Regions from separate parts of the Aminobacter sp. Y103A genome, predicted to be linked through region 1. Evidence: riboswitches for the same ligand, from Rfam matches in the RefSeq annotation. Region 1 holds a riboswitch; each other region holds the start of a gene.
What was found. A riboswitch is a leader RNA that binds a small molecule or an ion and turns the genes downstream of it on or off. The one in region 1 is predicted to bind thiamine pyrophosphate.

Region 2: it holds a riboswitch for thiamine pyrophosphate, as region 1 does, so the genes downstream of both, thiC (phosphomethylpyrimidine synthase ThiC) here and thiC (phosphomethylpyrimidine synthase ThiC) in region 1, are expected to answer to the same signal.
Region 3: it holds a riboswitch for thiamine pyrophosphate, as region 1 does, so the genes downstream of both, thiB (thiamine ABC transporter substrate binding subunit) here and thiC (phosphomethylpyrimidine synthase ThiC) in region 1, are expected to answer to the same signal.

The regions. Positions count from the first base shown of each region.
Region 1 is NZ_AP017986.1:1,043,217-1,047,636, forward strand. It holds gene thiO (glycine oxidase ThiO) at 1-522, opposite strand, end outside; gene thiC (phosphomethylpyrimidine synthase ThiC) at 519-2,354, opposite strand; TPP riboswitch at 2,458-2,574, opposite strand; gene queE (7-carboxy-7-deazaguanine synthase QueE) at 2,856-3,593, opposite strand; gene queD (6-carboxytetrahydropterin synthase QueD) at 3,590-3,946, opposite strand; gene queC (7-cyano-7-deazaguanine synthase QueC) at 3,946-4,420, opposite strand, start outside.
Region 2 is NZ_AP017986.1:4,851,335-4,855,754, forward strand. It holds gene Amn_RS23750 (alpha-ketoacid dehydrogenase subunit beta) at 1-485, opposite strand, end outside; gene Amn_RS23755 (3-methyl-2-oxobutanoate dehydrogenase (2-methylpropanoyl-transferring) subunit alpha) at 489-1,724, opposite strand; TPP riboswitch at 1,913-2,029, shown strand; gene thiC (phosphomethylpyrimidine synthase ThiC) at 2,139-3,965, shown strand; gene thiO (glycine oxidase ThiO) at 3,962-4,420, shown strand, end outside.
Region 3 is NZ_AP017986.1:5,142,737-5,147,156, forward strand. It holds gene Amn_RS25250 (ABC-F family ATP-binding cassette domain-containing protein) at 1-520, opposite strand, end outside; gene Amn_RS25255 (thiamine diphosphokinase) at 524-1,168, opposite strand; TPP riboswitch at 1,273-1,396, shown strand; gene thiB (thiamine ABC transporter substrate binding subunit) at 1,441-2,445, shown strand; gene thiP (thiamine/thiamine pyrophosphate ABC transporter permease) at 2,693-4,309, shown strand; gene thiQ (thiamine ABC transporter ATP-binding protein) at 4,306-4,420, shown strand, end outside.

The DNA of each region.
Region 1 (4,420 bases):
GTCGATCCGGCGATCGAATCCGGAAATGTGCCGGGCATCGGCACCGAAGCGGAATTCGACGCCCATCGCCGCCAGCCTGTTATGCAGTGCAGCCATCGCCCGGCGCGGGTCGAGATGGGCTTCGTCGGGGAAGAACAGCGCACGGCGGAAACGACCGGAGAGGTCCGGCTCGAGCTGTGCGATTTCGTTTTCATCGAAAGGCCTGTACCCCGACGTGCGACTGGCAAACCGGTCGAGCTCGCCCGCATCGCGCGGCGCGGCCACGACCAGTGTTCCGGCCCGCGTCACCTGCCCGGGCGTTGCCGTATCCCACCAGTCGGCGGCGTCGCGTCCGAGATCGAGCACCGGCTGCTCGGCGCTTTCACGCTCGCACCATGGCGCCAACATGCCGCCCGCGAACCACGACGCATTGCCGCCGAGGCTAAGTCTCGTCTCGGCAACCGTCACCGCCGCGCCGCGGATGGCGAGTTCGAAGGCCGCGGTGAGGCCGGCGACGCCGGCCCCTTTGATCAACACCTTCATGACAGCTCATGCGCCTCCGGCATGAGTGGTGCGCCGCTCTCTTCCGCTGGCACGTAGAGATCGCCGCCCTCGCGGTATTTCGCCGCCATCGCCGCCATGCCCTCTTTCTGTGCCTCGGCGCGGATGTCGTGGGATATTCGCATGGAGCAGAATTTCGGCCCGCACATCGAGCAGAAATGCGCCAGCTTGTGCGCCTCCTTGGGCAAGGTCTGGTCGTGGAAGGACCGCGCGGTTTCAGGGTCGAGCGACAGGTTGAACTGGTCCTCCCAGCGGAACTCGAAGCGCGCGCGGGAAAGGGCGTCATCCCTGACTTTCGCCGCCGGATGGCCCTTCGCGAGATCGGCGGCATGCGCAGCGATCTTATAGGTGATCACGCCGGTCTTGACGTCATTACGGTCGGGAAGCCCGAGATGTTCCTTCGGCGTGACGTAGCAGAGCATAGCCGTGCCGAACCAGCCGATCATTGCCGCGCCTATGCCTGAGGTGATGTGGTCGTAGCCCGGCGCGATGTCGGTGGTGAGCGGTCCAAGCGTATAGAACGGCGCCTCGCCGCAGACGGCGAGCTGCTTGTCCATGTTCTGCTTGATCTTGTGCATCGGCACATGCCCGGGCCCCTCGATCATCACCTGGCAGTCCTTGGCCCAGGCGATCTGTGTCAGCTCTCCGAGCGTTTCCAACTCAGCGAACTGCGCCGCGTCGTTGGCGTCGGCGATCGAGCCCGGACGAAGCCCGTCGCCGAGCGAGAACGACACGTCGTAAGCGCGACAGATGTCGCAGATCTCGGCGAAGTGCTCGTAGAGGAAGCTCTCCCGGTGATGGTGCAGGCACCATTTGGCCATGATCGAGCCGCCGCGCGAGACGATACCAGTGACCCGATCGACGGTCATCGGGATGTAGTGCAGCCGCGCGCCGGCGTGGATGGTGAAATAGTCGACGCCCTGTTCGGCCTGTTCGATCAGCGTGTCGCGATAGACCTCCCAGGTCAGGTCCTCGGCGATGCCGCCGACCTTTTCCAGCGCCTGGTAAAGCGGCACCGTCCCGATCGGCACCGGCGCATTGCGCACGATCCATTCGCGGATGTTGTGAATGTTGCGGCCCGTCGACAGGTCCATCACCGTATCGGCGCCCCAGCGGATCGCCCACACCATCTTCTCGACCTCTTCGGCCATCGACGAGGTGACGGCGGAGTTGCCGATATTGGCGTTGATCTTGACCAGGAAATTGCGGCCGATGATCATCGGCTCGCTCTCGGGATGATTGATGTTGGCGGGAATGATCGCCCGCCCGCGCGCCACTTCGTCACGCACGAATTCCGGGGTGACGAAGTCGGGGATCGCCGCGCCGAAGGCCTCGCCGTCGCGCTCAAGCTTGCCGCGCAGCATCTCGCGGCCCAGATTCTCGCGGATCGCGACGAACTCCATTTCGGGCGTGACGATGCCGGCGCGCGCATAGGCAAGCTGGGTCACCGCCTTGCCCGCTTTGGCCCTGAGCGGCTGGTTGCGAATGGGAAATTCCGGCGTCAGGCGCTCACCCACCGCGAATCCATTGTCTTCCGGCCGGACATGGCGGCCGTCATAGGCTTCGACATCGCCGCGCGCGGTAATCCATTCATGGCGAAGCCGGGCGAGGCCCTTTTCAATGCTGGTTTCGACTGTCGGGTCGGTATAGGGGCCTGATGGATCGTAGACGATGACGGGCGGCTCGCCGGCCGTTGGATGAACGGAGATTTCGCGCATCGGCACCCTGATCTGCGGGTGGAGGACGCCGGATTTGTGGATTTTCCGCGAGGCGGGCAGTGGTCCCGTCGACACGGCGGGGGTGAGGGCATTCATCGTGAGGCTCCTTTGCTCATGCATTGGAGACCCAGTTCTGTGCCGGAAGGATGAAAAGACGCTTCTGCCGACCTGCCGAAACAGGACCTCGGGCGTAAACTCCCGCAAAGCGCTTGCACCGTCCCTACGCCAGTATGAACTGGATCAGGTTCAACGGGTCACTGCGCCGCGAAAGCCAGCAGTATCTCAGCCCCTTGCCGGGACTCCCCTGGTGAATGCATCGAATTGAACGGCCCTTCGCTATTTTGTCAAGCGCATTCGTCCCGCAGCGGTGATCGGCGACCAAACAAACCCAGCGGAAAAGCATGGTAGTATCGAGAGCAAGTCACGCTCCAGAGGAGCGGTGAAGCGCCCCCAATAAGGCGAGCCCTCATGCGGATTTCGGTGCCTTTTCCAGCACGGTGTTTTCGGGGCTTTCCGGAACGACGCTGCTGCCGCCCAGTTGGGTGAGATTGCTATAGAGGTCTGTCTTGCTCATCGTCGGCAATCCTTCCCCTTCGGCTAGACGCCCCGTTTGTTTCCCCAGAGCAGAACATGAAGCTGCGGCAGTACACGCGCCTCGAACCACATGTCACGGGTCACTTTTTCAACCAGCCATTCCATGCGCCTCATCACACCGGCCATGTCGATGAACGCGTCTTCGTTGCCGGGACGCGGCGGCGTGTGATTGCCGGGCTGCAGATAGACGGGTAATTGCGGGTAGCGCGCCGCGGCGTCTTTGGCATAGGCATAGTCATCTTCGTCGAAGACGACGAGCTTGAGCGCCGTCTGCGGCTTATCCTGCGCCGCCTCTAAGCAGGCGTCGAACGCGGCCCAATCTGTCGTCATTTCACTTGAGGGCGGCTTGGGGCTGAGTACCAGCACGTCGAGATCCGCGAACCATTGCTTAGACACCGAACCTTGGGTTTCCAATGCAAAACGGTAGCCCTCACCATGCCCGCGGTCGATCAACTGGCCAAGCGGCTGGATGGCCGGATTGCCGCCCGACAGCGATACCATCACGGGCTGACCGCCGGAAAGTGCAATGACCTTTTGCCAAACCGCGTCGGAAGACATCATCTCCCAATCATGGCGGAAGCGACGGTCCACCGCATGCAGGCTGTCGCACCAGGAACAGCGATAATCGCACCCGCCGGTTCTTACGAACACCGTCGGCAAGCCGATCAGCACGCCTTCGCCCTGAATGGTCGGCCCAAAAATCTCGCTCACCCGGATTCCGGGATGCAACGCGCAAGTCATGGTCGGTATTCCGCCCAGGTTTTCGGCGTCTCGCTCACCCGCACGGCGGAGGTTTCGGGTAGCCGCACCTTGCACCAGTCGTAGAAGTGCCTGGCCAGACATTCCGCTGTGGCATGGTCATGCCCCAGCACGTCGTTAAGATGCCGATGGTCGAACGTCCCATCGATGTAGTGCTTGAACGCCGCCAGATCTTGGTAGTCGCGCACAAAGCCGTGTTCGTCCAGTTCGCCACCTGAAAGCTCCACTACGACGATGTAGTTGTGGCCGTGCAGACGTGCGCACTGATGATCTGGTGGCAAGGAGGTGAGCTGATGCGAGGCCGAGAAGTGGAACTCTTTGGTAATGCGGAACATCACGCGCTCCTTGTCTGGATAGCGTGGAGCCAGAAGTCTGCGTCCTCATAATCTGTCGGGTCGGTGATGCCGGCCAGATCGAATGCTTCGCGCCGTTCGACGCATGTCCCGCAGCGACCGCAATGAAGTGCACCGCCCTTGTAGCAGGACCACGTCGCCTCGAACGGTGTGGCGTACTTTGCCCCCTCGCTGACGATGTCGGCCTTCGACATATTCACATACGGAGCGTACAGGCGGATATCGGCGTAGCCTGCGAGGGCATGGTTCTGCATCGTCTGAAAGGCGTCGATAAAAGCGGGCCGGCAATCGGGATAGATGAAATGATCTCCGCCGTGGACGGCAGTGGCCACCGCATCGGCCTTCTGCGCGGCGGCAACCCCGAAGGCGATGGCCAGCATGATGGCGTTCCTATTCGGCACCACCGTGATCCTCATGGAGTCTTCGGCATAGTGCCCGTCGGGCACGTCCACATTA
Region 2 (4,420 bases), 1.8 Mb from region 1:
ATCGAGGCGATCAGCAGGCCCTTGGCGTCGAGCGGATTGGACGGCACGACCACCTTGAGGCCGGAAACATGGGTGAACAGCGCTTCAGGGCTCTGGCTGTGGGTCTGGCCGCCGAAGATGCCGCCGCCAGTGGGCATGCGGATGACGATCGGACAGGTGAACTCGCCATTGGAGCGGTATCGCAACCGTGCCGCTTCCGAAACGATCTGGTCATATGCTGGATAGACGTAGTCGGCGAACTGGATTTCGATACATGGCTTGAGGCCATAGGCAGCCATGCCGACGGCGGCGCCGACGATGCCAAGTTCGCTGATCGGCGCGTCGAAACAGCGCTCCCGACCGTATTTCTGCTGAAGACCCTGGGTGCAGCGGAAGACGCCACCGAAATAGCCGACGTCCTCGCCGAAAACGACGACGTTGTCATCGCGGCCCATGGCGACATCCATGGCGCTGCGGATGGCCTCGATCATTGTCATGCGCGGCATCGGCTACACTCCCGCCTTCTGGCGCTGGCGACGGAGATGCGGCGGCATCTCGGCATAGACGCCCTCGAACATGTCACGCGTCGACGGCTTGCCGCCGGCATGCAGCGTGCCGTGGCTCTCGGCTTCCTTCTGCGCCGTGATCACCGCCTCGAGGATTTCCGCCTCGGTCTGCTTGTGGCGCTCGTCCGACCATAGGCCACGCTTGATCAGGTGGTTCTTCAGCCGGATCACCGGGTCACCCAGCGGCCAGGCATCGGACTCTGTCTTGGGCCGGTAAGCGGATGGATCATCTGACGTGGAATGTGCGCCGACACGGTAGGTGACATATTCGACCAGCGTCGGCCCGAGATTGAGCCTGGCCCGCTCCGTCGCCCATTTCGCCACCGCATGGACAGCGAGATAGTCGTTGCCGTCGACACGCAAGGCCGCGATGCCAAACCCAAGCCCACGCGCCGCAAACGTGCCGGAGCCGCCGCGGGCGATGCCCTGGAAGGTCGAGATCGCCCACTGGTTGTTGACGATGTTGAGGACGACGGGCGCCTTGTAGGTCGAGGCGAAGACAAGTGCGGCGTGGAAGTCGCTCTCGGCGGTGGCGCCGTCACCGACCCAGCCGACAGCGATCTTGGTGTCCCCCTTGATGGCGGATGCCATCGCCCAGCCAACCGCCTGGATATACTGGGTGGTCAGGTTGCCGGAAATCGAGAAGAAACCGTGATCCTTGGCCGAATACATGATCGGCAGCTGGCGGCCCTTCAGCGGATCCATCTCGTTGGAATAGATCTGGTTCATCATGTCGACCATCGGATAGCCGCCGGCGATCAGCAGGCCGGCCTGGCGATAGGTCGGGAAGTTCATGTCGCCCTGAACGAGCGCCTTGCGGAAGGCGCAGCTAACCGCCTCCTCGCCCATATGCTGCATGTAGAAAGAGGTCTTGCCCTGGCGCTGCGCCATCTGCATGCGCGCGTCGAAGGAGCGCAGCGTCATCATGTGGCGCAGCCCTTCGATCTGCTCCTCGTCGGTCAGCGTACCGGCCCATGGACCTACGGCATCGCCTTCGCGATTGAGCACGCGGATGATCGAATAAGCCAGGTCGCGGATCGTCCTGGGATCGACGTCGACCGGCGGCCTGTCGACCGAACCCGCCTTGGGGATCGGCACATTGGAGAAGTCGGGGGTGCCGCCCGGGCGCACTTCCGGCTCGGGCACATGGAACTTCAGCGGCGCGGGATTGTCCGTCACGGATGCTCCTCCTGTCGCGTGCGCAGGCCAATTGGTCCTCCCTGCGCGGCAGACAATTTATGTCAGTAACGCTGACCTATTATCCGATCGTCTTCGAAACCGCAATGGGTCTCGATGCTCCCGACTTTGGCATTCTCTCGGCCTCGGCGAAAGGCCGTTGACACGACGCCGGTTCCGCCTCCATGCTTAGGGTTCACCAGGGGGGTCCCGACAAGGGGCTGAGATTCTGCTGGCTCGCGCAGCGCAGTGACCCGTTGAACCTGATCCAGTTCATACTGGCGTAGGGACGGTGCGAGGCGCAGCAGGCCGGATATCCGGCTCAGGCATTCGGGCTCATTCTTGCCCGAAGTCCCCAGGCAAAACCTCTCCTCCTTCTCATCGCATGGACTGGGTCTCCAACCAGGAGGCTCACTCATGAATGCCCACACCCCATCAGTCACCGTTGGCGAACTTCCCGCGTCGCGGAAGGTCTACAAGCCAGGCAAGCTACATCCCGACATCCGTGTGCCGATGCGCGAGATCTCGCTTCATCCGAGCGCCGGCGAGCCGCCGGTCACCGTCTATGATTCGTCAGGCCCCTACACCGACACGTCGGTGACAACAGACATCGAGCGCGGCCTGCCGCGGCTGCGCGAAGACTGGATCATCGCCCGCGGCGACGTCGAGCGTTATGCAGGCCGCGCGGTCAAGGCTGAGGACAATGGCTTCGTCTCCGGCGAAAGGCTGACGCCGGAATTCCCGGTTCGCAACGCCCCGCTGCGTGCCACCGGCGGCCGCGCCGTCACCCAGCTTGCTTATGCCCGCGCCGGCATCGTCACGCCCGAAATGGAATTCGTCGCCATCCGCGAGAACCTCGGCCGCGAGCAGATCCGGGCCAAGCTTCAACGCGACGGCGAGAGCTTCGGCGCCGTCATTCCCGATTTCGTCACCCCGGAATTCGTCCGCGACGAGGTCGCTCGCGGCCGCGCCATCATCCCCTCCAACATCAACCACCCCGAGAGCGAGCCGATGATCATCGGCCGCAATTTCCTGGTCAAGATCAACGCCAATATCGGCAATTCCGCCGTCACCTCGTCGATGGCCGAGGAGGTCGAGAAGATGGTGTGGGCGACGCGCTGGGGCGGCGACACGGTGATGGACTTGTCGACCGGTCGCAACATCCACAACATCCGTGACTGGATCATCCGCAACGCGCCGGTGCCGATCGGCACGGTGCCGCTCTACCAGGCGCTGGAGAAGGTCGGAGGCATCGCCGAGGACCTGACCTGGGAGGTGTTCCGCGACACGCTCATCGAGCAGGCCGAGCAGGGCGTCGACTATTTCACCATCCATGCCGGCGTGCGGCTCGCCTACATCCACCTGACAGTTGACCGCGTCACCGGCATCGTCTCGCGCGGCGGCTCGATCATGGCCAAATGGTGCCTGCATCACCACAAGGAGAGCTTCCTCTACGAGCATTTCGAGGAGATCTGCGACATCTGCCGAACCTATGACGTCGCCTTTTCGCTCGGCGACGGCCTGCGCCCAGGTTCGATTGCAGACGCCAACGATGCCGCCCAGTTCGCCGAACTGGAGACGCTGGGCGAACTTACCAAGATCGCCTGGGCCAAGGACTGCCAGGTGATGATCGAGGGCCCCGGCCACGTGCCGATGCACAAGATCAAGGAAAACATGGACAAGCAGCTCGAGGTCTGCGGCGAAGCGCCCTTCTACACGCTTGGGCCTTTGACCACCGACATCGCGCCCGGCTACGACCACATCACCTCTGGCATCGGCGCTGCAATGATCGGCTGGTTCGGCACGGCCATGCTCTGCTACGTCACGCCCAAGGAGCATCTTGGCCTGCCCGACCGCGACGACGTCAAGGTGGGCGTTATCACCTACAAGATCGCAGCACACGCCGCCGACCTCGCCAAAGGTCATCCGGCCGCCAAGGTCAGGGACGACGCGCTGTCGCGGGCACGCTTCGAGTTCCGCTGGGAGGACCAGTTCAACCTGTCGCTCGACCCGGAGACGGCGCGTTCCTACCACGACCAGACCTTGCCCAAGGAAGCACACAAGGTGGCGCATTTCTGCTCCATGTGCGGCCCGAAATTCTGCTCGATGCGGATCTCCCACGACATCCGCGCCGAGGCGCAGAAGGAAGGGCTGGCAGCGATGGCGGCGAAGTACCGCGACGGCGGCGACCTCTACATGCCGGTGGAAAGCGCCGAACCCGCGGAGACGGCAGGCCAGCCATGAAGGTGCTGATCCGTGGCGCGGGCGTCGCCGGGTTGACGCTCGCGCATGAGCTGGCCACGCGCGGCGCAAGCGTGACCGTGGTCGACATCAGAAGGCAGATCGCCGGCAATGCCTCATGGCAGGCCGGCGGCATGCTGGCGCCCTGGTGCGAACGCGAGAGTGCCGAAGAGACGGTGCTTTCGCTCGGACGCGGTGCCGCCGACTGGTGGTCCGCCGCCCTGCCCGGGCATGTCATGCGCAACGGTACGCTGGTCGTGGCTCCGGCCCGGGACGCGGGTGAACTCGACCGCTTCGGCCGCCGCACCTCTGGATACCGCGCCATCGACGCCGAGGCGATCGCAGCGCTTGAACCCGACCTCGAAGGCAGCTTCACCCGCGCGCTGTTTTTCGCAGAGGAAGCGCATCTCGACCCGCGCCGGGCGCTGCTTGAGCTGCAGCAAAAGCTTGTCGAGATG
Region 3 (4,420 bases), 1.5 Mb from region 1:
GCGAGATCAGGATCAGTGCCGAGGAGGTGCGGATCAGTTCCTCTTCCAGCCATTCGATGACCGAGAGGTCGAGATGGTTGGTCGGCTCGTCGAGCAGCAGGATGTCGGGCTCGGGCGCCATGACGCGGGCAAGTGCTGCGCGGCGCGCCTCGCCGCCCGACAGGTCGGCCGGAGACTCCTCGCCGGTCAGGCCGAGATGGTCGAGCAGATAGGTGGCGCGATGCGGATCGTCAGCAGGTCCGAGCCCGGCTTCGACATAGGCGCGGACAGAGGCGAAGCCTTCCATGTCGGGCATCTGCGGCAAGTAGCGGATGGTTGCCGTCGGCTGGCGGAACACCACGCCGTCCTGCGGCTCGATCATGCCCGCCGCGATCTTGAGCAACGTCGACTTGCCCGAGCCGTTGCGGCCGACAAGCGCGATCTTGTCGCCGGCAGCGGCCGTCAGTGCGGCGCCATCGAGCAGCGGCGTGCCGCCAAAGGTCAGACGGATGCCGTCGAGATTGAGAAGCGGAGGCGCCATGTTTCAGAAATCCGAGGCAGGAAAGGGATGAGCGAGGAGCAGGGCACGGCCGCTGCCGAGCGAAATCCGCAACGGACCCCGCACTTCATTGGAAAGGGTCAGCGACGAACCGAACGGCACGTCGACATTGTCGAGCGGCCACTTGGCGCCCTGTTCGGACAGCCCGGTCAGCTCGGAGAAGGCGAGCACCGAAAACAGCATGCCGTCTTCATAGTCGAAGCCAGCGCTGCCGGGCAGGAGCGGCAAAGCCTCCTGGCGCCCGCTGCTCAGCAGCACCTCGATGCCGGCTTCGGCAAGCCTGAGCGCCAGGGCGAAATGAAGGAAGGCGTGGTCGGCGCGGGCGCCGCCGAAGGCGCCGACAAGCACCAGCGAGGTCGCGCCGAGCCGAAGCGCGGCATCGATGGCCAGTTCACCGTCGGTCCTGTCCTTTTCGGCCGGAAAGGTCGCCCGCGGCAGGTCGGCAAAACGCGGGTCGAGATCTACCGGCACGGAATCGAAGTCGCCGAGCCACAGTTCCGGCATCAGCCCGAGCGTGGCGGCATGGCGGATACCGGCATCTGCCGCAATCACCCTGCTGCCCGCCACCTGGCGGTCGAGGCGCGGGGTGCGGAAAAGCTCGCCGCCGAGAAGTATGGTGAACCGGGTCATGGCATGCGCATTACCAGCCCGGCAGCCGAAACGGAAGGCCGCGGCGTGGTCGGTGGCCGGCAAACTACCGCTTGCGTGGCCTGATGCGCGAGCCTATTTGTTGAACCGCTCTAACGGGGTGCCGGTCGCGCAATTGCGTGCCGGCTGAGAGGCATAGGGAACCGTCCCGGCCAACCCGCTGAACCTGATCCGGTTTGTACCGGCGGAGGGATTAGATGCTTCGGACGCCCGGCGCTTCAAATTCCCTTTCAACACCAATGAAGGAGGCGCCGATGCGCTCGTTGATCCTGTCCATGACTTCCGCCCTGGCGCTGGCCACGGTTGCTTTCCCTGCCGCTGCCGAAGGCAAGCTTACCGTCTACACCTATGAAAGCTTCACCTCCGAGTGGGGCCCCGGCCCGCAGGTCAAGAAGGCCTTCGAAGCCGACTGCGCCTGCACTGTCGACTTCGTCTCGGTCGCCGATGGCGTAGCACTGCTCAACCGCGTCAAGCTCGAAGGTGCATCGACCAAGGCCGACATCGTGCTTGGCCTCGACACCAACCTGACAGCCGAAGCCAAGGCCACCGGCCTGTTTGCGCCGAATGGTGCCGCCGGCGCCGACGTCAAGGTTCCGGGTGACTGGAAGGACGACACCTTCGTTCCTTACGACTACGGCTACTTCGCCGTCGTCTATGACACCGAGACGCTGAAGAACCCGCCGAAAAGCCTGAAGGAACTTGTCGAGGGCAATCCGGAAGAAAAGATCGCGATCCAGGATCCGCGCACCTCGACGCCGGGCCTCGGCCTGCTGCTCTGGGTCAAGTCGGTCTATGGCGACAAGGCGCCGGAAGCCTGGGCCAAGCTTAAGGGCCGCGTGCTGACCGTCACCCCGGGCTGGAGCGAGGCCTATGGCCTGTTCACCAAGGGCGAGGCGCCGATGGTGCTGTCCTACACCACCTCGCCAGCCTACCACATGGTCGCCGAAAACACCGAGCGTTACCAGGCGGCGTCATTCGAGGAAGGCCACTACCTGCAGATCGAAGTCGCCGGCATCACCACGACCGGCGCCAAGAACCCGCTGGCCGAAAAGTTCATGGCCTTCATGACCAGCCCAGGCTTCCAGGACGCCGTACCCGAAACCAACTGGATGCTGCCCGCCGGCAAGACCGACAAGCCGCTCAACCCTGCCTTCGACAAGCTGGTGAAGCCGACCAAGACGCTGATCTTCAGCGCCGACGAGGTGGCTGCCAACCGCAAGGCCTGGGTCGACGAGTGGCTCGGCGTGATGAGCAAGTAAGGCTCTGTCGACCTGCCATGGTTGCGCTTGAACATCCCCTTCTGGCCTGCCGGCCATCTCCCCCGCAAGGGGGGAGATTGGTAGTGGAATGGCTCTCGCCAACCCCAGAGGTTGCCGGTGGTGCGTGGGCATCCAAGCCGCTGATCTCCCCCCTTGCGGGGGAGATGGCCGGCAGGCCAGAGGAGGGTGGGACAGAGCGCGACCCATCGCGGCTGCCGCACCTGCGCCTAGCCAATCGCGGCCCTGCATGTCGGTGAGCCGTACAGACCCCCGCATCGCCGCCGGCATCATCGCGCTGGCGGCCATCGGCATCCTGATCGGCGGCGCATTTGCCGGTCTTGGCATCGAGGCCGCACGCAATCCACAAGGTGCTGCCGACGCCTTCGATTCCTATCTCTTCCGCATTGCCCGTTTCACCCTGTGGCAGGCGCTGCTGTCGACCTTGCTGTCGGTTGTGCCGGCGATCTTCGTTGCCCGAGCGCTCGCACGGCATCCCGCCTTTCCCGGCCGCGCGCTGATCCTGCGCCTGTTTGCCGTTCCCCTCGCCTTGCCGGCGATCGTCGCAGCCCTTGGCATCCTGTCGCTCTACGGCCGCGCCGGCTATTTCGCTGAACCGTTGGCGGCGCTGACCGGCGGCACCTGGCCCGGCATCTATGGGCTGTCCGGCATTCTCGTTGCCCATGTCTTCTTCAACCTGCCACTGGCGACGCGGCTGATTCTGGAGGCGCTGCAGACGGTGCCGGCGGACCAGTGGCGGCTGGCGAGCCAGCTCGGCATGGGCGCACGGTCGAGCTTCCGCATGATCGAATGGCCGGCAATCCGAGCAGCCTTGCCCGGCATTGCGGGCCTCGTTTTCATGCTGTGCATCACCTCCTTCACCATCGTGCTGACGCTCGGCGGCGGCCCGGCCGCAACAACGCTTGAGGTTGCGATCTATCAGGCGTTGCGCTTCGACTTCGACCCCGCGCGCGCAGTCGCCCTGACCCTGCTGCAGATCGCGCTCACGGCAGTTGTGGTTCTGGCGCTGATGCGGCTCGGTGCCAACACGACCGGCGACGCCAACCTGCCGGTGGTCCAGCGCAACTACATCAAGGCAAAGACCGGCGAGAAGGCGCTCAACACCGCCATCATCGTTGTGGCGCTCGTCTTCGTCGGTGGGCCGATGCTGGCGACAATCGTCTCCGGGCTTGAGGCCAATCTCGGCCGCCTCGCCGGCGAAGCGGCGGTGCAGCGTGCGACACGTACCAGCATCGTGCTTGCGACGCTGTCGGCAACACTCGCAACCATGCTTGCGCTGTCCCTCGTCATGGCGCGCCGGGCACTGGCCGGCAGCAGGACAGGCGGCGAAAAGACATTGCTCGAACGCTTCACCGACACCGGCGCCGGCTTCGTATTGGTGGTGCCGCCGATCGTCATCGGTGCCGGCTGGTTCGTGCTGGTGCGGCAGTCGGTCGAGGTGTTTTCGCTGGCGCCATTCATGGTCGTCACCGTCAACGCCGTTATGGCCATGCCATTTGCCGTCCGCGCCGTCCGCCCTGCCTATGACGCGGCCAGCGAACGTCACGAAAGGCTGTGCGCCCAGCTCGGCATCTCAGGCTGGAACAGGCTGCGGTTGATCGACTGGCCGGTGCTCAAGCGCCCGCTTGCAACGGCATTCTCCTTTGCCATGGCGCTGTCGCTCGGCGATCTCGGTGTCATCGCGCTGTTCGGCAGCGACGCGGTGCAGACCTTGCCCTACCTTTTGCTCGCCCGCATGGGCAGCTACCGCACCGATGACGCGGCGGGACTTGCATTGATGCTCGGCCTGTTGTGCCTGGCGTTGACAATGCTCGCCGACCGCCTCGGCAGGGAGACTGCGAAATGACCTCGACCAGTGCCGCGGTACGCCTCGACCATGTGGTGTTCAGCTATAGCGACACCATGGTGCGCTTCGACGTGACCTTTGCACCGGGCGAGATCACCGCGATCATGGGAC